DNA from 3 places in the Pseudomonas monachiensis genome. Region 1 is predicted to be linked to each of the others. Evidence: predicted binding sites of a transcription regulator. Region 1 holds the regulator's gene; each other region holds the start of a gene.

Region 1 (6,323 bases):
TTGCGGATGCCGCGCTGATGGCGCGGGATATTCAGGATTTCGACCTGTTCCACCAATGGGACATTACGCCGGAACAAGCCATCGAACAGGCCCTGGCCTGCGAAGCCGCGGCGTTTGCCGCCGACAGCCGGATCAAGAACGCCGACGGCACCACCCTCAGTACCCATCAGGGCTGCCGCGTTTATGGCAATAGCCACGGGTTTATCGGCGGTTACGCATCGACTCGCCACAGCCTGAGCTGCGTGATGATCGCCGAGGCCGATGGCCAGATGCAGCGTGATTACTGGTACGACGTGAACCGCCAAGGCAATCTGCTCGCCGACCCGGTGAGCATCGGTCAGCGCGCAGCGCAAAGGGCGGCGAGCCGTCTGGGCGCGCGTCCGGTGCCGACTTGCGAGGTGCCGGTGCTGTTTTCCGCAGAGTTGGCCGGAGGGCTGTTCGGCAGTTTCCTGTCGGCGATTTCCGGCGGCAGCCTGTATCGCAAGTCTTCGTTCCTTGAGGGCACTCTCGGGCAGAAGCTGTTTCCGGAGTGGCTGACCATCGACGAGCGTCCGCATCTGATGCGTGCCATGGGCAGCGCAGCGTTCGACGGTGATGGTTTGGCAACCTACGCCAAACCGTTCGTCGAAAAAGGCGAGTTGGTGTCGTATATCCTCGGCACCTATTCCGGCCGCAAGCTCGGCATGCCGAGCACGGCTAACGCCGGCGGCGTGCACAACCTGTTCGTCACCCATGGCGACGAAGACCAGGCCGCCTTGCTGCGGCGCATGGGACGTGGCTTGCTGGTGACTGAATTGATGGGGCAGGGCCTCAACATGGTGACCGGCGATTACTCCCGTGGTGCAGCGGGTTACTGGGTCGAGAACGGTGAAATCCAGTTCGCGGTGCAGGAAGTGACCATCGCCGGCAACATGCGCGACATGTTCAAGCAGATCGTGGCCGTGGGTAACGATCTTGAATTGCGCAGCAACATTCGCACAGGTTCGGTGCTGATCGAGCGGATGACGGTGGCGGGTAGCTAAGCCTCGGCCGCTGTACAAAAAAAGGCGCGTCACCCATTGGGTGGCGCGCCTTTTTTATTACTACACGGCAAACCCCTTGCAGGAGCGAGCTTGCTCGCGAAGCGGAGTGTCAGGCGACATTGAAGTTGAAAGTGGTGATGCCATCGTCGGAACGCCGCCCGGAGCAGGCTCGCTCCTGCAACGGCTGGGCCTATCTTCTTTTCTGTAGCTTTTATTCGCCTTCGTCGAAGAAGTTGTTGATCAACGCCACCAGCGCATCCAGCGCTTCCTGTTCCTGCTCGCCTTCGGTGCTCAAGTGGATCGTGGTGCCTTTGCCGGCAGCCAGCATCATCATCGCCATGATGCTTTTGCCATCGACCATGGACTCTGGTGTCCGACCGGCCCGGATCTGGCACGGGAACTGACCCGCTACCCCAACGAATTTTGCAGAAGCGCGAGCGTGCAGGCCCAATTTATTGATGATTTCGATTTCCAGAGCAGGCATCGCGATGTGAATCCTTTAGCTGAGGTCGCGGTGGCGGACCTGGACGTTCTTCAGGGATTGTTGCAGCGTCTGCCCCAGACGCTCGGTCAGGTAGACGGAACGGTGATGTCCGCCAGTGCAGCCAATGGCAATGGTGACGTAGGCGCGGTTGCTGGCGGCAAAACGAGGCAGCCACTTTAGCAGGTATGTGGAAATGTCCTGAAACATCTCTTCGACATCCGGCTGTGCCGCCAGGTATTCGGCAACCGGTTGATCGAGCCCGGACTGCTCGCGCAATTCCGGTTTCCAGTAAGGGTTTGGCAGGCAGCGCACATCGAAAACCAGGTCGGCGTCCACCGGCATGCCGCGCTTGAAGCCGAAGGACTCGACCAGGAAGGCAGTTCCCGGCTCGGGCTGATTCAACAGGCGCAGTTTGATGGCGTCGCGCAGCTGGTACAGGTTCAGGCTGGTGGTGTTGATCTTGAGATCGGCAAGGTCGGCAATCGGCCCGAGCAGGGCGCTCTCAACGTTGATGGCTTCGGCCAGCGAACGGTTGGCGTTGCTCAGGGGGTGGCGTCGGCGGGTTTCCGAGAAGCGCTTGAGCAGGGTTTCTTCGTCGGCGTCCAGATACAGCACATCGCACTGGATGTGGCGGGCACGGACTTCCTCGAGCAGGTCGGGAAAGCGTGACAGGTGGCTTGGCAGGTTGCGCGCGTCAATGGAAACGGCGACCAGCGGCTGCAACATCTCGGTATGAACCAGGGCGCGCTCGGCCAGCTCCGGCAGCAGGCCGGCGGGCAGGTTGTCGATGCAGTAGTAGCCGTTATCCTCAAGTACGTTGAGGGCGGTACTTTTACCTGAGCCGGAACGGCCACTGACGATGATCAAGCGCATGATTACTGACCGTTTTGCTCGTTCAGGACAACCTGATACAGGGCTTCGTTACTTGCAGCACTACGCAGCTTTTCACGCACGTCCTTGCGGTCGAGCATGCTGGCGATCTGTCGCAGCAGCTCAAGGTGCGCATCGGTGGCGGCTTCCGGGACCAGCAGCACGAACAGCAGGTCAACCGGCGCACCATCGATGGCGTCGAAATCGATAGGGGCGTCCAGGTGCATCAATGCACTGATGGGCGAAACACAGCCCTTGAGACGGCAATGTGGAATGGCGATGCCGTTACCAAACCCGGTGGAACCGAGTTTTTCACGAGCAATCAGTGCCTCGAAGACATCTTGCATCTCCAGGGCCGGCACTTCGCGGGCGATCAGATTGGCAATTTGTTCGAGGGCTTTCTTTTTACTGCCTCCCGGCACGTTCACCAGGGAACGGCCGGGGGTCAGGATACTTTCAAGTCGGATCATGGGTAGGGAGTGTTAACGACCGGTTGCGCCCTGTAGGAGGCTCTGGGTCTTTTCCTTATGCTTTTTGAGTTGTTTATCCAGCTTGTCGGTGAGTGCGTCGATCGCGGCGTACATATCGGTATGCTCCGCGTTGGCGACCACTTCATTCCCGGGAATATGCAGCGTGGCTTCGATTTTCTGCTTCAGTTTTTCGACGGTCATCGTGACCTGCACATTAGTGATCTTGTCGAAATGTCGCTCCAATCGTTCGAGTTTTTCGCCGATGTAGGTGCGAAGAGGTTCGGTCACTTCCAGTTGGTGTCCACTGATGTTGACTTGCATACAGCTTCTCCTTCGTTGCCAGTGCATAAAGCGGTAGACCAGATGATCTACCACTGGAACGCTGTGGCGTGGCCCTACATCAACCGCTTGCGTTCGCTCGAAGGCGCGATCCCGAGGGATTCGCGGTACTTGGCGACGGTGCGGCGAGCCACCTGAATGCCTTGTGCCTCCAGTAAACCAGCGATCTTGCTGTCACTCAACGGCTTTTTCTGATTTTCCGCTGCAACCAGTTTTTTGATGATCGCCCGGATCGCCGTGGACGAGCATTCGCCGCCTTCGGAGGTGCTTACGTGACTGGAAAAAAAGTACTTCAGTTCATAAATGCCCCGGGGGGTGTGCATGAATTTCTGGGTGGTCACCCGTGAAATCGTCGATTCATGCATGCCGACCGCTTCGGCGATGTCATGCAGGACCAGCGGCTTCATGGCTTCGTCGCCGTACTCCAGGAAGCCGCGCTGATGCTCGACGATCTGGGTGGCAACCTTCATCAGGGTTTCATTGCGGCTCTGCAGGCTCTTGATGAACCAGCGGGCTTCCTGCAGCTGATTGCGCATGAAGGTATTGTCGGCGCTGGTGTCGGCGCGGCGCACGAAACCGGCGTACTGGGCATTGACCCGCAGCCGTGGCACCGACTCCTGATTGAGTTCCACCAGCCAGCGCTCGTTGTCCTTGCGCACGATGACGTCAGGAACGACGTACTCGGCTTCGGTGGACTCGATCTGCGAGCCCGGGCGCGGGTTTAGGCTCTGGACCAGCTCGATGACCTGGCGCAGTTCGTCTTCCTTGAGCTTCATGCGGCGCATCAACTGGCTGTAGTCACGGCTGCCAAGCAGGTCGATGTAATCGCTGACCAGGCGCTTGGCTTCGGCCAGCCAAGGGGTCTTGGCAGGCAGCTGGCGCAATTGCAGCAGCAGGCATTCACCGAGGTTGCGGGCGCCGATGCCGGCTGGCTCGAATTGCTGGATGCGGTGCAGGACGGCTTCGATCTCGTCCAGTTCGATGTCCAGTTCCGGGTCGAAGGCTTCGAGGATTTCCTCGAGGGTTTCGTCCAGGTAGCCCTGATTGTTGATGCAGTCGATCAGGGTCACGGCGATCAGGCGATCGGTGTCGGACATCGGGGCCAGGTTCAGTTGCCACAGCAAGTGGCTCTGCAGGCTTTCGCCGGCCGAGGTGCGGGTGGTGAAGTCCCACTCGTCATCATCATTGCTGGGCAGGCTGCTGGCGCTGGTCTGGTAAACGTCTTCCCACGCGGTGTCGACGGGGAGTTCGTTGGGGATACGCTCGTTCCAGTCACCCTCATCGAGGTTATCAACCGTCGGGGCGCTTTCCTGATAGGAAGGTTCCTGGATGTCAGTGTTGGGCTTTTGTTCGGCGTTGTCGGCCAAGGGATCGGAATTGTCGAAGTCGTCGCCTTCTTCCTGGCGTTCGAGCATCGGATTTGACTCCAGGGCCTCCTGGATTTCCTGTTGCAGGTCCAGGGTCGACAATTGGAGCAGGCGGATGGCCTGTTGCAGCTGCGGTGTCATCGTCAGCTGCTGGCCCATTCTCAAGACTAGCGATGGTTTCATGGCAGGGGCTTAACACCTTATTCGCCGGCGCACATGCGCCATCCACTACAGGGCGCCGGGGCGCCAAACTTAAGCAAATTATATGCCTGAAACTAAAGGGTTTGCCTAGAGCGCTGTAACAATAAAAAACTATAAAGCGGTGTTGCTGCGCTGCCCTTGTTGAGGGCTGACCACGCTTGTCGGCACGGTGAGTGCCCGGGCGATGGCCTGGGCACGACTCAGTGCTTACAGGCGGAACTCATGGCCCAGATACACTTCCTTGACCAGGTCGTTGGCCAGGATGGTCTCTGCGTCGCCCTCGGCGATCAGTTGGCCGTCATTGACGATGTAGGCGGTTTCACAGATATCCAGGGTTTCACGAACGTTGTGGTCCGTGATCAGCACGCCAATGCCCTTGGCCTTGAGGTGGTGAATGATCTGCTTGATGTCGCCGACCGAAATCGGGTCCACGCCGGCGAAGGGTTCGTCGAGGAGGATGAATTTCGGGTTGGTGGCCAGGGCGCGGGCGATTTCCACGCGACGACGCTCGCCGCCGGACAGGCTCATGCCCAGGTTGTCGCGGATGTGGCTGATGTGGAATTCCTGCAGCAGGCTTTCCAGTTCCTTGCGACGGCCGGCCTTGTCGAGTTCCTTGCGGGTCTCGAGGATGGCCATGATGTTGTCGGCCACCGACAGCTTGCGAAAGATCGATGCTTCCTGCGGCAAGTAACCGATACCGGCCTTTGCGCGGCCGTGCATCGGCTGGTGGCTGACGTCCAGGTCATCGATCAGGACGCGGCCCTGGTCGGCTTGCACCAGGCCGACGATCATGTAGAAGCAGGTGGTCTTGCCGGCGCCGTTCGGGCCAAGCAGGCCGACGATCTGGCCGCTGTCGATGGACAGGCTGACATCACGCACGACCTGGCGGCTCTTGTAGCTCTTGGCCAGATGCTGAGCTTTCAGAGTTGCCATTACTGGGCCTTTTTCTCGTCGGTTTTCTTCTTCGGCTGGATCACCATGTCGATACGCGGACGCGCCTCGGTGACCTTGCTGCCTGTAGCGCGACCGGCGCTGGCGAGCTTCTTGTCGGTGTCGTAGACAATTTTCTCGCCTTGGGTGACGTTGTTGTCCTTGTCGACAACTTTGGCCTTGTCGATCAGTACGACGCGATTTTGCGCGGCGTGGTACTGGATCGTCACGCCCCAGCCCTGCACGGGCTTGGTGTCGCCAGCCGTTTGCAATTGCTCGAAGTACGCCAGGTTGCCCACCGAGGTCACTACGTCAATGTCGCCAGTCGGGGTGCGGGTGATGGTAACGGTGTTGCCTGTCACCTTCATCGAGCCTTGGGTGATGATCACGTCACCCTTATAGGTAGCAATACCTTGCTTGTCGTCCAGTTGGGCATCGTCGGCCTGGATGCGGATAGGCTGCTGTTGATCTTCCGGCAGAGCCCAGGCGCTCACGCTTCCCAGTGCTGCGCCCAGACTGAGCAAAATCGGGAGGGTTTTAACGAGCCTCATACTGTCCTCTTACGTTCGATAGCAGGTGTATCCTGCTTTCTTTCAAATACGCTTTCATTCCCTTGCCAGTCGATACACCGCCAGCGCCG
Region 2 (6,323 bases), 2.4 Mb from region 1:
GTTTGCTGGCTACACGGTTGCTGTCGACTTTATAGCTGCCATCGGCAATCGCTGCTTTCAACTCGGCCACGCGGGCGTTGTCGACGGCAGGCTGATCGCGCAGCTTGTCAGTGACCTTCTGCAACTGTTGAGCCTCATTGCTGAGATGTACCGATTCCCCGCTTTTGACGGTGCCGGCCTGTTCGGCCGCGGACTCCAGCGGCGCGGATTTGCCGGCTTCGGCGCTTTCCTTGCTGGCGCTGGTACGTGTACTGCCCGTCAGGGACGAGGAGCTGTTCAAACGGCTGAAATCGATGACCATGATAAAAAACCTCTGGGAATTTGGACGCTTGCCATGGTTTCGGCCATTCCCTGGAAAACTTTAGGCTCATTTATCAATGAACCTTGCGCGCGTCAGCGCTTGCCCTGCATGGAGCACAGTCTAGGGAACAGCCGCGGCAAGCGCCACATTCAGATGAACAGAGCGCCTTACATGGACACTTCCACCTGCCCCGGTGCCATGACCTGCGCCTTGATGACTCGTTGGGAGTTGAGGTTTTTCACCCGGATTTGCTCGCTCAGGCTGCCGTTTGACAGCGCTTCGCCCGGCATGCGCACGCTGAGGGTGCCGCTGCGGGCGGTTATCACCACTTGATCGCCCTTGCGAATGACTTCGGCCTGCTCGATGTTCACCAGGGTAATTACCTGGTCGGCGACCATTGGTCGGGTCAGTCGCTGGCCGATCGCCTGATCGAGGGAGGTCAGGTAGCCCTGGCTGATGAGGCTGATATCGCGCTCGCGCAGGATCACGTCTCCAGGTTCGACAATGGCGGCGCGGCGCAGTGGCCGGGCGCTGGTCACGACCTCGCGAAACAGGCGGACTTGAGCGGGTACGAACACTGTCCAGGGGGAAGTACCCTCGCAGCGAACCTTGACCGTGACCCGTCCCAGCGGCTTGGGACTCTCGAGCGTTGCTGTCAATTCCTTGTCGCACATGGGCATGTGCATGCGCGGATCGAGCGGGTTGACCTGGATCTCGTAGCGACCTTCCGTTTGACTGGTAGCCAGATAGTCTTCTACGGTGAATTCAAGAAAGCCCTGAGTGACGCCGATAAGCATGTCAGGCAAGGTAACCGCGTCAGCAAGGGCAGGGCTGCCAGCGTTGAACAGGCAAACAGCCGCCAGCACGCCGGGCAATTTGCGGTAGGGTGTGGTCAGGCGTCGAAAAAATGTCGGTTCTGTGTTCATAACGATTAAAAAAGCAAGCGCCGTGCCGTTTAGTGATGAAGGCGCGTCGCAACAACACTTGGCGTTGGTGTAGGAGTCTGGGCATGGCTGGTGTAATGGATTCGGTAAACCAGCGCACGCAACTGGTGGGGCAGAATCGCCTTGAGCTGTTGTTGTTCCGTCTCGACGGCCAGCAACTGTACGGGATCAACGTGTTCAAGGTTAGGGAGGTGCTGCAATGCCCCAAACTGACGCTGATGCCCAAATCCAGTCCTGTCGTGTGCGGCGTGGCGAACATCCGGGGGGCGACCATTCCGATCCTTGATCTGGCGATGGCGACCGGCTCCGGCGCGTTGAAGGACAAGAACAACCCCTTCGTGATCATCACGGAGTACAACACCAAGACCCAGGGGTTCCTGGTCCGTTCGGTGGAGCGCATCGTCAACATGAACTGGGAGGAGATCCATCCGCCGCCCAAGGGCACCGGGCGCGATCACTACCTGACGGCGGTGACGCGGGTCGACAATCAGTTGGTCGAAATCATCGACGTCGAAAAGGTGCTGGCGGAAGTGGCTCCGACGCCGGAAGCGATTTCCGTTGGTGTGGTGGATGTCGAAACCCAGCACAAGGCGCTTTCGTTGCGCGTGCTGACGGTCGACGACTCGTCGGTGGCGCGCAAGCAGGTCACGCGTTGCCTGCAAACGGTCGGCGTCGAAGTGGTGGCGTTGAACGACGGTCGGCAAGCGCTGGACTACCTGCGCAAACTGGTCGACGAGGGCAAGAAGCCGGAAGAAGAGTTCCTGATGATGATCTCCGACATCGAGATGCCGGAGATGGACGGGTACACGCTGACGGCGGAAATCCGCAACGACCCGCGCATGCAAAAGCTTCATATCATCCTGCATACTTCGTTGTCGGGGGTATTCAATCAGGCGATGGTCAAGAAGGTCGGTGCCGATGACTTCCTGGCCAAATTCCGTCCTGATGACCTGGCATCCCGGGTAGTCGACCGGATCAAGGCAGCAGATATCAGCTAGGGGCCCGTGCCCCTGGCAGTCAACACGATTTAAGAGGCGGCATCATTGTCTACGGGTAATTTGGATTTCGAACAGTTCCGGGTATTCCTGGAAAAAGCCTGTGGCATTTTGCTCGGTGAAAACAAGCAGTACCTGGTCTCCAGCCGTCTCAACAAACTGATGGAACAGCAAGGCATCAAGTCTTTGGGCGAACTGGTTCAGCGCATGCAGACCCAGCCGCGCAGCGGTTTGCGCGAGCAGGTGGTGGACGCCATGACCACCAACGAAACCCTGTGGTTTCGTGACACCTACCCGTTTGAAGTCTTGAAGAACAAGGTACTGCCCGAAGCGATCAAGGCCAGTCCCGGCCAGCGCCTGCGCATCTGGTCGGCGGCGTGCTCGTCGGGCCAGGAGCCGTATTCGCTGTCGATGTCCATCGACGAATTCGAGCGGGTCAACATGGGCCAGTTGCGGATGGGCGTGCAGATTGTTGCCACCGACCTGTCCGGTACCATGCTGAACAACTGCAAGACCGGCGAGTACGACAGCCTGGCCATCGGCCGCGGTCTTTCGCCCGAGCGCCTGCAGCGTTATTTTGACCCGAAAGGGCCGGGGCGCTGGGCGATCAAGGCGCCTATCAAAAGCCGTGTGGAGTTCCGTTCATTCAACCTGCTGGACAGCTACGCGAGCCTCGGCAAGTTCGACATCGTGTTCTGCCGCAACGTACTGATCTACTTTTCCGCCGAGGTGAAGAAGGACATCCTGTTGCGCATCCACAGCACGTTGAAGCCGGGCGGTTACCTGTTCCTCGGTGCTTCCGAAGCGCTGAACGGTTTGCCGGATCATTACCAGATGGTCCAGTGCAGCCCGGGGATCATTTACCAGGCGAAGTGATGCAAAAGCGCCGCGCATAAAAATGGGAGTCCTCCGGGACTCCTTTTTTATGCGCGGCGCTTTTGCATCACGTAGGAGCTGTCGCAGGCTGCGATCTTTTGATCTTGATCTTGAAAAGCAAAATCAAAAGATCGCAGCCTTCGGCAGCTCCTACAGGGGGGAGTGTGCGTAGGACAAGCGGCAGAAAAGCGGCATCCGGCGGAAAACCGTTGCCGCTTTTCTGGCATTGCCGCGTTGCCATGGCCGGCAAAGCCCCGGTTTCCGGGTTTTTTTGAATTGGCATGGGGCTTGCTAAGTTGATCCTACGAAAAATCAGGTCACCCGAAGGTTTCCCGACATGAGCATCAGCTTCGATAAAGCGCTCGGTATCCACGAACAAGCCCTGGGCTTCCGCGCCCAGCGTGCCGAAGTCCTGGCCAACAACATCACCAACGCCGATACCCCGAACTACAAGGCTCGGGATCTGGACTTCTCGAAAGTGCTCGCCGAGCAGAACGAGAAAACCAAAGGCGGCACCTTCGCCTTGAACATGACCAACAACCGTCATATCGAAGCTGAGGGCCTGGGCAATGGCGACGAGTCGTTGCTGTATCGCACGCCGATGCAACCGTCGATCGACCAGAACACCGTGGACGCCCAGCTTGAACAATCAGCGTACGCGGAAAACGCGATCGGTTTCCAGGCCAGCTTCACCCTGCTCAACAGCAAATTCAAAGGGCTGGTGTCAGCCCTGCGCGGAGAGTAAGCCATGTCTCTATCCAGTGTTTTCAACATTGCCGGTAGCGGCATGAGTGCGCAGACCACGCGTTTGAACACCGTCGCTTCGAACATTGCCAACGCCGAGACCGTCTCGTCGAGCATCGACCAGACCTACCGTGCGCGTCACCCGGTATTCGCCACCATGTTCCAGGGCGGGCAGAGCGGCGGCAGCGATTCGTTGTTCCAGAGCCAGGACGCCGCCGGTCAGGGTGTTCAGGTGCTGGGTGTAGTTGAAGACCAGAGCAACCTCGAGGCGCGCTACGAGCCGAATCATCCGGCGGCCGATGCCAAGGGTTACGTCTACTACCCGAACGTCAACGTGGTGGAGGAAATGGCCGACATGATTTCCGCGAGCCGTTCGTTCCAGACCAACGCCGAAATGATGAACACCGCCAAAACCATGATGCAGAAGGTCCTGACCCTCGGTCAGTGATAAGGGGCGACTCAGATGAGTGTTACCGATTCCACCAGTGGTTTGAGCCTCAACGACATCCTGGCCAACTCTTCGATCAAGACCACCACCACGACTGACGGCCTCGCGTCGGCCACCGGCAGCGCCACGGGCAGCAAGGCCCTGGGCAAGGATGCGTTCCTGCAGTTGCTGGTTACGCAGTTGAAAAACCAGAACCCGCTGGAACCCCAGGACAACGGCGAGTTTGTCGCTCAGTTGGCGCAATTCAGCAGCCTGGAAGGCATCACCACGCTCAACGATACGGTGACCGGCCTGGCCAGCAACTACAACTCGTCCCAGGCCCTGCAGGCGTCGTCGCTGGTGGGCCGTTCGGTCATCGCTCCGGGCGACAAGGCCGTAGTCGATACCACCAAGAGCCTCAGCGGCACGGTAGTCGTGCCGTCTTCAGTGGCGTCCGCCACCCTGAAGATCACCGACTCGGCCGGCAAGACCGTGCGCACCATCGACCTCGGTTCGCAGAAAGCCGGCAACGCCAGCTTCATCTGGGATGGCAAGAACGATGCGGGTGAGACGGTAGCCGCTGGCACCTACACCTTCGGTGCCACGACCACCATCGATGGCAAGTCCGTCGCGTTGATCACTAATCTGCCGGCGACCGTCAACAGTGTGACCATCAGCCAGACCGGTGGTGAGTTGATGCTCAATCTGGCCGGGCTGGGCAGCATTGCCCTGTCCAAAGTACAAACCATTGGTATGTAGAGCCGACTAACACGGCATAAAGGAGTGGATGATGTCTTTTAATATCGGCCTTAGCGGTCTCTATGCAGCCAACAAACAACTGGACGTGACCGGCAACAACATCGCCAACGTCGCGACCACCGGTTTCAAATCGTCCCGTGCAGAATTCGAAGACGTGTACTCGGCGACCCGCCTGGGCACCGGCAGCAAGACAGTCGGCAACGGCGTGCGCCTGGCTAACGTTTCCCAGCAGTTCGGCCAGGGTGACGTGAGCAACACCGGCAACGTGCTCGACATGGGTATCCAGGGCAACGGTTTCTTCGTACTGAGCAACAACGGTTCGTTGACCTACAGCCGTGCCGGTACGTTCAAGACCGATAAGGAAGGCTACGTCACCAACAGCGACGGCACTGCCCGTCTGCAAGGTTACGGCGTGGACTCCAACGGCAAGATCGTCAATGGCGTGCTGACCGACCTGCGGATCGACACCTCCAACCTGGCGCCGAAGTCCACCAGCACCGTGTCGTCGACGATCAACCTGAACTCCACCTCGGCGGTGATCGACCAGACGGTTGCGGCGAACAAGTTCGACCCGTCCAAGACCGAGACCTTTACCAAGTCGTTCAGTACTCCGATCTACGATACGCAGGGTAACCAGCACACCATGGATCAATACATGGTCAAGACTGGCGCGAACACCTGGGACACCTACACCCTGATCGATGGCCGCAATCCCGATGGCAGTGATCCAACCGTCACTGATCCGATCGCTTCGACCATGTCGTTCGACTCCACCGGTAAACTGACCTCGGTGAGCACGCCAGTGACGCCGCCAACCACGCCACCGACTTCGGTGATCAGCAGTGACCTGAAAATCACCAACTGGACCCCGGGCAGTGTCACCAATGGCGTCTGGACAGCCAACGGTGCCGCAGCCGATCCTGCAGGTCTGACTATCGCCATGGCCAACACCACCCAGTTCAACGCCGACACCGCGCGTTCGATTCCGGCGCAGAACGGTTACGCCACGGGCCAGATCACCAACTTGACCATTGATGGCAGTGGTGTGCTGCTGGCCAACTTCAGCAACAACCAGACCAAGCCGATCGGCCAGATTTCCCTGGCCAGCTTCACCAACGAGCAAGGCCTGCAGCCGGTAGGCGGCACCAGCTGGAAAGAAACCTACGCGTCGGGCATTCCGGGCTACGATGCGCCGGAGACCGGTACCCTGGGTTCGATCGTTTCCAACTCCCTGGAAGAGTCCAACGTCAACCTGACCAACGAACTGGTCGACCTGA
Region 3 (6,323 bases), 940 kb from region 1:
ACGGCAATGACGTGCCACGGGTGCTGGAATTGTGCGCAGAAGTGGGCATCGCAGCCGCGCCATCCCTGGAAGCCCTGAAAGTGGCGATCCACGTCTGACCCAGACACTGTCAATAAAAAGGAATCCTCGCGACGAGCGTCTATCCTGAGGGGGCATATCACTCTTTGGGAGCGTCACCATGGGTTCCACGTTCAACAGCCTGGTTGCCTTGATCATTTTTGTCCTGGACATCTGGGCCATCATCAACGTCTTCAAAAGCAGTGCCGAGACCGGGATGAAAATCCTCTGGGTACTGCTGATCGCGCTGTTGCCGGTACTGGGACTGATCATCTGGGCCATCGCCGGGCCGCGGGGCAATGTCAAACTCTGACGGATTTCCCACAAACAACACCGACCCTGTGGGAGCGGCGGTGCGGCGATCCGACTTGCTCGCGAAGAACGATTACGCGGTTCGCCGACAAACCGAGTTGCCTGCTTCGCGAGCAAGCCCGCTCCCACAGGATTGTGGCAAGTCGAACAAGTGAGGTTCGACCTGTCATGTTCCGCGACGTAGAATGCGCGCCTTTCCCGGTCAATCGAGACACTCGATTGGCCATCATGGGCGGGTAACCGTCCGTTGCCACCCGCATTCATCGGAGCACTTCCCATGAGCAACACCCCGACCAGCGACTACCTGGAAACCCTCTACGAAGGCTACGGCCAGCGTTTTCGCATGGAAAAACTGCTGCACGAAGTGCGCACCGAGCACCAGCACCTGGTGATCTTCGAAAATCCGCGCATGGGCCGCGTGATGGCGCTGGACGGCGTGATCCAGACCACCGAAGCCGACGAATTCATCTACCACGAAATGCTGACCCACGTGCCGATCCTGGCGCACGGTGCGGCCAAACGCGTGCTGATCATCGGCGGCGGTGACGGCGGCATGTTGCGTGAAGTGGCCAAGCACCGCAGCGTCGAGCACATCACCATGGTCGAGATCGACGGCACCGTGGTCGACATGTGCAAGGAATTCCTGCCGAATCACTCCAAGGGCGCGTTCGATGATCCACGCCTGAACCTGGTGATCGACGACGGCATGCGTTTCGTCGCCACCACCACTGAAAAGTTCGACGTGATCATTTCCGACTCCACCGACCCGATCGGCCCGGGTGAAGTACTGTTCTCGGAAAACTTCTACCAGGCCTGCCACCGCTGCCTGAACGAAGGCGGCATCCTGGTGACCCAGAACGGCACGCCATTCATGCAGATCGAAGAAGTGAAGACCACCGCCGGTCGCCTGCGCAGCCTGTTCCCGGACTGGCACTTCTATCAGGCCGCCGTGCCGACCTACATCGGTGGCTCGATGACCTTCGCCTGGGGCGCCACCAATACCGCTTATCGCAAGTTGTCCCGCGAAACCCTGCAACAGCGCTTCACGGGCAGCGGCATAGTCACCCGCTACTACAATCCTGAAATCCACATCGGCGCCTTCGCCTTGCCTCAGTACGTGCTGCAGGCGGTGAACAAGCCAAGCAACGACTGATAGGTTGAAACACAAAACCTGTGGGAGCGGCGGTGCGGCGATCCGACTTGCTCGCGAAGAGGGACGGTCAGCTGAAATCAAGCTGGCTGACACACCGCTTTCGCGAGCAAGCCCGCTCCCACATGGTTTGCGCTTGGCGGGTTACAAAGGGTGTTGAGAGTGATTTTCACATCCGTCGACGTGTTTGACTCGGCGGAACAATTAGTCAGCTAACAAGGTCGAGATAGAGGTAAGCCCATCCATGGGTTTTATCGAGGAGGCACCAATGCAAAAGTGGAAAGTCACTTTCGTGGATGATCATGGCGAAACCATCGACGAAGTCTTTGAGTGCACCGAGCGCCCGGACTACGAGCGTGCTGCCAAGCTCATCAAGGCCCGGCTTCTTCCTGTCGCCGCCGAACTGGATCTGAACGATCTGGAAGGGCGGACCAATGACGCGAGCGTCAAAGAGCTCAAGTCGCAGAACAGCATTCAAATCCTCGACATTACTCCAATCTGAACGATACCTGTCGCATTCACATCCAGGCCTTGGCAGAGGCTCTATCTTGAGGCTACTCTGCAAGCGAGATCAGCGAATGAATCGCTAAGGTCTGGTCTTGTCAGCTCCATGCTTGTTTCCCGCCGGCACATCGTTTGCCGTCGCTCGCGCTGTTCGGTTGCGGGTGAGGGAGTACGGAAAGTCTATCCATCGTTTTGAGGAGGACGTTTCATGAGCACAGCCTATCAAGAAGACATCAGCAGCAGTGTGCTGCGCCGCATGAAAGAAGGCGGTTTTGACTTTTCCCGGTTTCATCCCATCGAGTTCTACGCCATTTTCCCGGACGAGGAGCGGGCACGCAGGGCGGCAGGTCATTTCCACCGTGGTGAATCCCTGGATGCGCAAGTCAGTGTGCGCGACGACGGCGCCTGGGCGCTGGAACTGTGCAAGGTCATGTATGCCACCTACGACGATATCGGCGACTTCGAACAGGGTTTCGAAGCAGTGGTCGAGCCTCTGGGCGGCATTATCGAAGGCTGGGGTGTGAAACAGGAGGTACGAGGGCGACTCGCATAACCTTATGAACAGTGACAACCAGCAATGACGGCTGACCTTCGGGTTGGCCGTTTTCATTTGTGGGCGCTGGACACCAAAAAAAAGCCGCCAGGGCAGGCGGCTAAAAGGGAAGTTCGGTGAGCTTTTCAGCGAATGCCTGGATTATCCGCATCCGTTGCCGGGCAGTGAAATCAACTCTGGCTATGCTGGTGATAGGCGACCACCACGCCTTGCAATGAAGCGGGGGCGATCAGGTTGGGGCATTTACCGCACAGGATTGGTGCGGCGCGTGCGCGTTGATTACCCAACTGATTGAAATTTAAGCGTTTATGCCGATGGCACGGGCCTTGCGAAGGTCTGGACGTCCGAGTGACAAGGAGTACGGCATGATCCGCACCTATTTTGATGAGATGTACGATGCCGGCGGCCAGGTCCGCCCGCATTATCGGGAGTTTGCCCGTTGGCTGGCCGAGACGCCTGACGAGCTTCTGGCACAACGGCGACGCGAGGCCGATCTGCTGTTTCATCGCGCCGGGATTACTTTCACGCTCTACGGTGATGAGCAAGGGACAGAGCGCCTGATTCCCTTCGACACCATCCCCCGCAGTATCCCCGCCAGCGAATGGCGGATAGTCGAGCGCGGGTGCATCCAGCGGGTCAAGGCGTTGAACATGTTCCTCGCCGACCTTTATCACGAGCAGCGCATCATCAGGGCCGGCATCATTCCGGCCGAGCAGGTGCTGGCCAACGAGCAGTACCAGTTGGCGATGCAAGGGCTGGATCTGCACCGCGATATCTATTCGCACATCTCCGGCGTCGACCTGGTACGCGACGGCGACGGCACCTACTACGTTCTTGAAGACAATCTGCGAACACCGAGCGGCGTCAGCTACATGCTCGAAGACCGCAAGATGATGATGCGCCTGTTCCCCGAGCTGTTCGCGGCGCAACGCATTGCCCCCATCGACCACTACCCGAACCTGCTGCTCGATACCCTGAAAAGCTCAAGCCCGATCGATAACCCGAGCGTGGTGGTGCTGACGCCGGGGCGCTTCAACAGTGCGTTCTTCGAGCATGCGTTCCTGGCGCGGGAAATGGGCGTGGAGCTGGTGGAAGGCGCGGACCTGTTCGTGCGTGACGACAAGGTCTACATGCGAACCACCGACGGGCCGAAAGCCGTCGACGTGATCTACCGTCGCCTCGACGATGCGTTCCTCGACCCGCTGGCATTCAACCCGGAATCGATGCTCGGCGTGCCGGGGCTGCTGTCGTCCTACCGTTCCGGCAACGTGGTGCTGGCTAATGCCATCGGCACGGGGGTGGCGGACGACAAGTCGGTGTACCCGTTCGTTACCGACATGATCCGTTTCTATCTCGATGAAGAGCCGATCCTGAAGAACGTTCCTACGTGGCAATGCCGTAATCCCTCTGAGCTTTCCCACGTGCTGGCCAACCTTCCAGAGTTGGTGGTCAAGGAAACCCAAGGCTCCGGCGGGTACGGAATGTTGGTGGGGCCGGCGGCGACGGCGGCGGAAATCGAAGCTTTCCGCGCGCGGATCATCGCCAAGCCCCATGCATATATCGCGCAACCGACGCTGTCGCTGTCGACCTGTCCGACCTTTGTCGAAAACGGCATTGCGCCACGCCATATCGACTTGCGGCCGTTTGTCCTGTCGGGTCGTGAAACCCGGGTCGTGCCCGGCGGCTTGACCCGTGTCGCCTTGCGCGAAGGCTCCCTGGTGGTCAACTCCTCCCAGGGCGGCGGAACCAAGGACACCTGGGTGGTCGAGGATTAAAGGAAGCCTGTCATGTTAAGTAGAACTGCCTCGGATCTGTATTGGATGTCACGTTATCTGGAGCGGGCGGAAAACCTCGCCCGGATGCTCGATATCAGCTATTCGCTGTCGCTGATGCCGCAGGACGGTCGCGGCGACGGTTTGCACGAACTGGCCATGCCGCTGTTGATCACCGGCACCCTGGACGATTACCTGGAGCGCCATGGCGAGCTGCATGCCGAACGACTGCTGCATTTCTTTGCCCTGGATGCGGCCAACCCGGCGAGTATCTACAGCTGCCTTGGTGCCGCACGGGCCAGCGCCCATGCGGTACGTGGGCGCATCACCGCCGACATGTGGGAAAACATCAACGCCACCTGGCTGGAAATTCGCGGCATCGCCGAACAAGGCCTAAGTCGCTACGGCATGAGCCGTTTCTGCGAGTGGATCAAGGAACGTTCCCACCTGTTCCGGGGCGCGTCCTACGGCACCATCATGCGTAACGATGCGTTTCGCTTCATTCGTCTGGGGACCTTTATCGAACGGGCGGACAACACCTTGCGCCTGCTCGATGCCCGCTACGAAATGGCCGGCGACCAGGCCGAAGCGGTCAGCGATGGCACCGCTCACGCGTATTACCAATGGAGCGCGTTGTTGCGGGCGTTGTCGTCGTTTGAGGCCTACACGGAAATCTACCGCGACGCCCCCGGCGCCCGGCATGTTGCCGAATTGCTGTTGCTGCGGGCCGATGTACCGCGATCCCTGCGCGCCTGCACCGAAGAAATCGACCAGATCCTCGCGCAATTGCCGGGGGCCAACGGTCGTCCCGCACAACGCCTGGCGGCGGAAATGGACGCACGCCTGCGCTACACCGGCATCCATGAAATTCTCGAAGAAGGCCTGCACGCCTGGCTGACCGAGTTCATCCCGCTGGTGCGCCAGTTGGGTAACGCGATTCACAGTTCTTATCTGGAGGCCGCATGAGACTTTCCATTAGCCACGAGACCACCTATCACTACGAAGACAAGGTGCGGGCGAGCATCCAGTATCTGCGCCTGACTCCCCACGACAGCGAGCGCCAGCACGTGCTCAGCTGGCAGCTCGACCTGCCGCGTCCGGTGCGGGCGCAGCTCGATCCGTTCGGCAACATCCTGCATGTGCTGACCTTGGACGAGCCCCACGAGGCGATCATCATCGGCGCCCGTGGCCAGGTCGATATCGACGAATGGCGTGAGGCTGAACACGAGAGCCAGTCGGCACTGCCGTTTCTGCGCTTTACCCGTTTGACCGAAGCCGACGCCGCCCTGCGGGCGTTTGCCGAGAAGGAATGCAAGCAACGCCGCGACCGCACGGCGCTGATCGATCTGATGCACGGCCTCAACCAGCATATGACCTACACGCCGGGCTCCACGGAAGTGGATACCAGCGCGGCCCAGGCCTTTGCCGGAGGCTCCGGCGTGTGTCAGGACCACACCCACGCGTTTCTCGCCTGCACCCGCAGCCTGGGCATTCCAGCGCGGTATGTGTCGGGCTACCTGTACAGCGAGAACAGCGAACATCTGGCCAGTCACGCCTGGGCGGAAGCCTGGCTGGATGACGCCTGGTACAGCTTCGATGTGACCAACGAACTGGCCCGACCGGAGCGGCACCTGAAACTGGCGGTGGGCCTGGATTACCTGGATGCCTGCCCGGTGCGCGGGATGCGCCGGGGCGGCGGGTGTGAGCAGATGCACGCCAAGGTGCTGGTTTCACCGACGCCGGTGCCGGTGATTTCTGTGCAGCAGCAGTAGGCGCGATACCAAGGAACCTTGTGGGAGCGAGCTTGCTCGCGATGGCGTCATTTCAGTCAATACTTTTGTGACTGATACACCGCTATCGCGAGCAAGCTCGCTCCCACAGGTACGATGTTGTTACGGCTTAACCTTGCGCCCAACCATATGCTGCAAATACCCCACCAGCATCCCCAGATCCCCATCCGGCAACACCTCGGCCG

Evidence for each region. The regulator sigma-54, encoded in region 1, starts transcription at its own class of promoters, with help from an activator protein. The targets are predictions, from matches to a motif close to ANTGGCATNNANNTTGCTNT.
Region 2: flgB (flagellar basal body rod protein FlgB) is a predicted target of sigma-54. The motif match lies at 3,392-3,411, and genes of this name have one in related genera.
Region 3: ACMDB8_RS08090 (circularly permuted type 2 ATP-grasp protein) is a predicted target of sigma-54. The motif match lies at 2,890-2,909, and genes of this name have one in related genera.

What each region holds. Positions count from the first base shown of each region.
Region 1 covers NZ_CP178857.1:848,231-854,553, forward strand. The annotation lists gene pmbA (metalloprotease PmbA) at 1-1,022, shown strand, start outside; gene ACMDB8_RS03660 (HPr family phosphocarrier protein) at 1,234-1,506, opposite strand; gene rapZ (RNase adapter RapZ) at 1,522-2,379, opposite strand; gene ptsN (PTS IIA-like nitrogen regulatory protein PtsN) at 2,382-2,846, opposite strand; gene hpf (ribosome hibernation-promoting factor, HPF/YfiA family) at 2,859-3,167, opposite strand; gene ACMDB8_RS03680 (RNA polymerase factor sigma-54) at 3,242-4,735, opposite strand; gene lptB (LPS export ABC transporter ATP-binding protein) at 4,961-5,686, opposite strand; gene lptA (lipopolysaccharide transport periplasmic protein LptA) at 5,686-6,234, opposite strand; gene lptC (LPS export ABC transporter periplasmic protein LptC) at 6,221-6,323, opposite strand, start outside.
Region 2 covers NZ_CP178857.1:4,708,206-4,714,528, reverse strand. The annotation lists gene flgM (flagellar biosynthesis anti-sigma factor FlgM) at 1-301, opposite strand, end outside; gene flgA (flagellar basal body P-ring formation chaperone FlgA) at 469-1,227, opposite strand; gene ACMDB8_RS21075 (chemotaxis protein CheV) at 1,311-2,243, shown strand; gene cheR (protein-glutamate O-methyltransferase CheR) at 2,289-3,116, shown strand; gene flgB (flagellar basal body rod protein FlgB) at 3,454-3,861, shown strand; gene flgC (flagellar basal body rod protein FlgC) at 3,865-4,308, shown strand; gene flgD (flagellar hook assembly protein FlgD) at 4,324-5,046, shown strand; gene flgE (flagellar hook protein FlgE) at 5,078-6,323, shown strand, end outside.
Region 3 covers NZ_CP178857.1:1,783,242-1,789,564, forward strand. The annotation lists gene ACMDB8_RS08065 (hypothetical protein) at 1-98, shown strand, start outside; gene ACMDB8_RS08070 (PLD nuclease N-terminal domain-containing protein) at 179-370, shown strand; gene speE (polyamine aminopropyltransferase) at 647-1,522, shown strand; gene ACMDB8_RS08080 (hypothetical protein) at 1,788-2,021, shown strand; gene ACMDB8_RS08085 (ribonuclease E inhibitor RraB) at 2,232-2,576, shown strand; gene ACMDB8_RS08090 (circularly permuted type 2 ATP-grasp protein) at 2,942-4,351, shown strand; gene ACMDB8_RS08095 (alpha-E domain-containing protein) at 4,364-5,314, shown strand; gene ACMDB8_RS08100 (transglutaminase family protein) at 5,311-6,120, shown strand; gene ACMDB8_RS08105 (c-type cytochrome) at 6,241-6,323, opposite strand, start outside.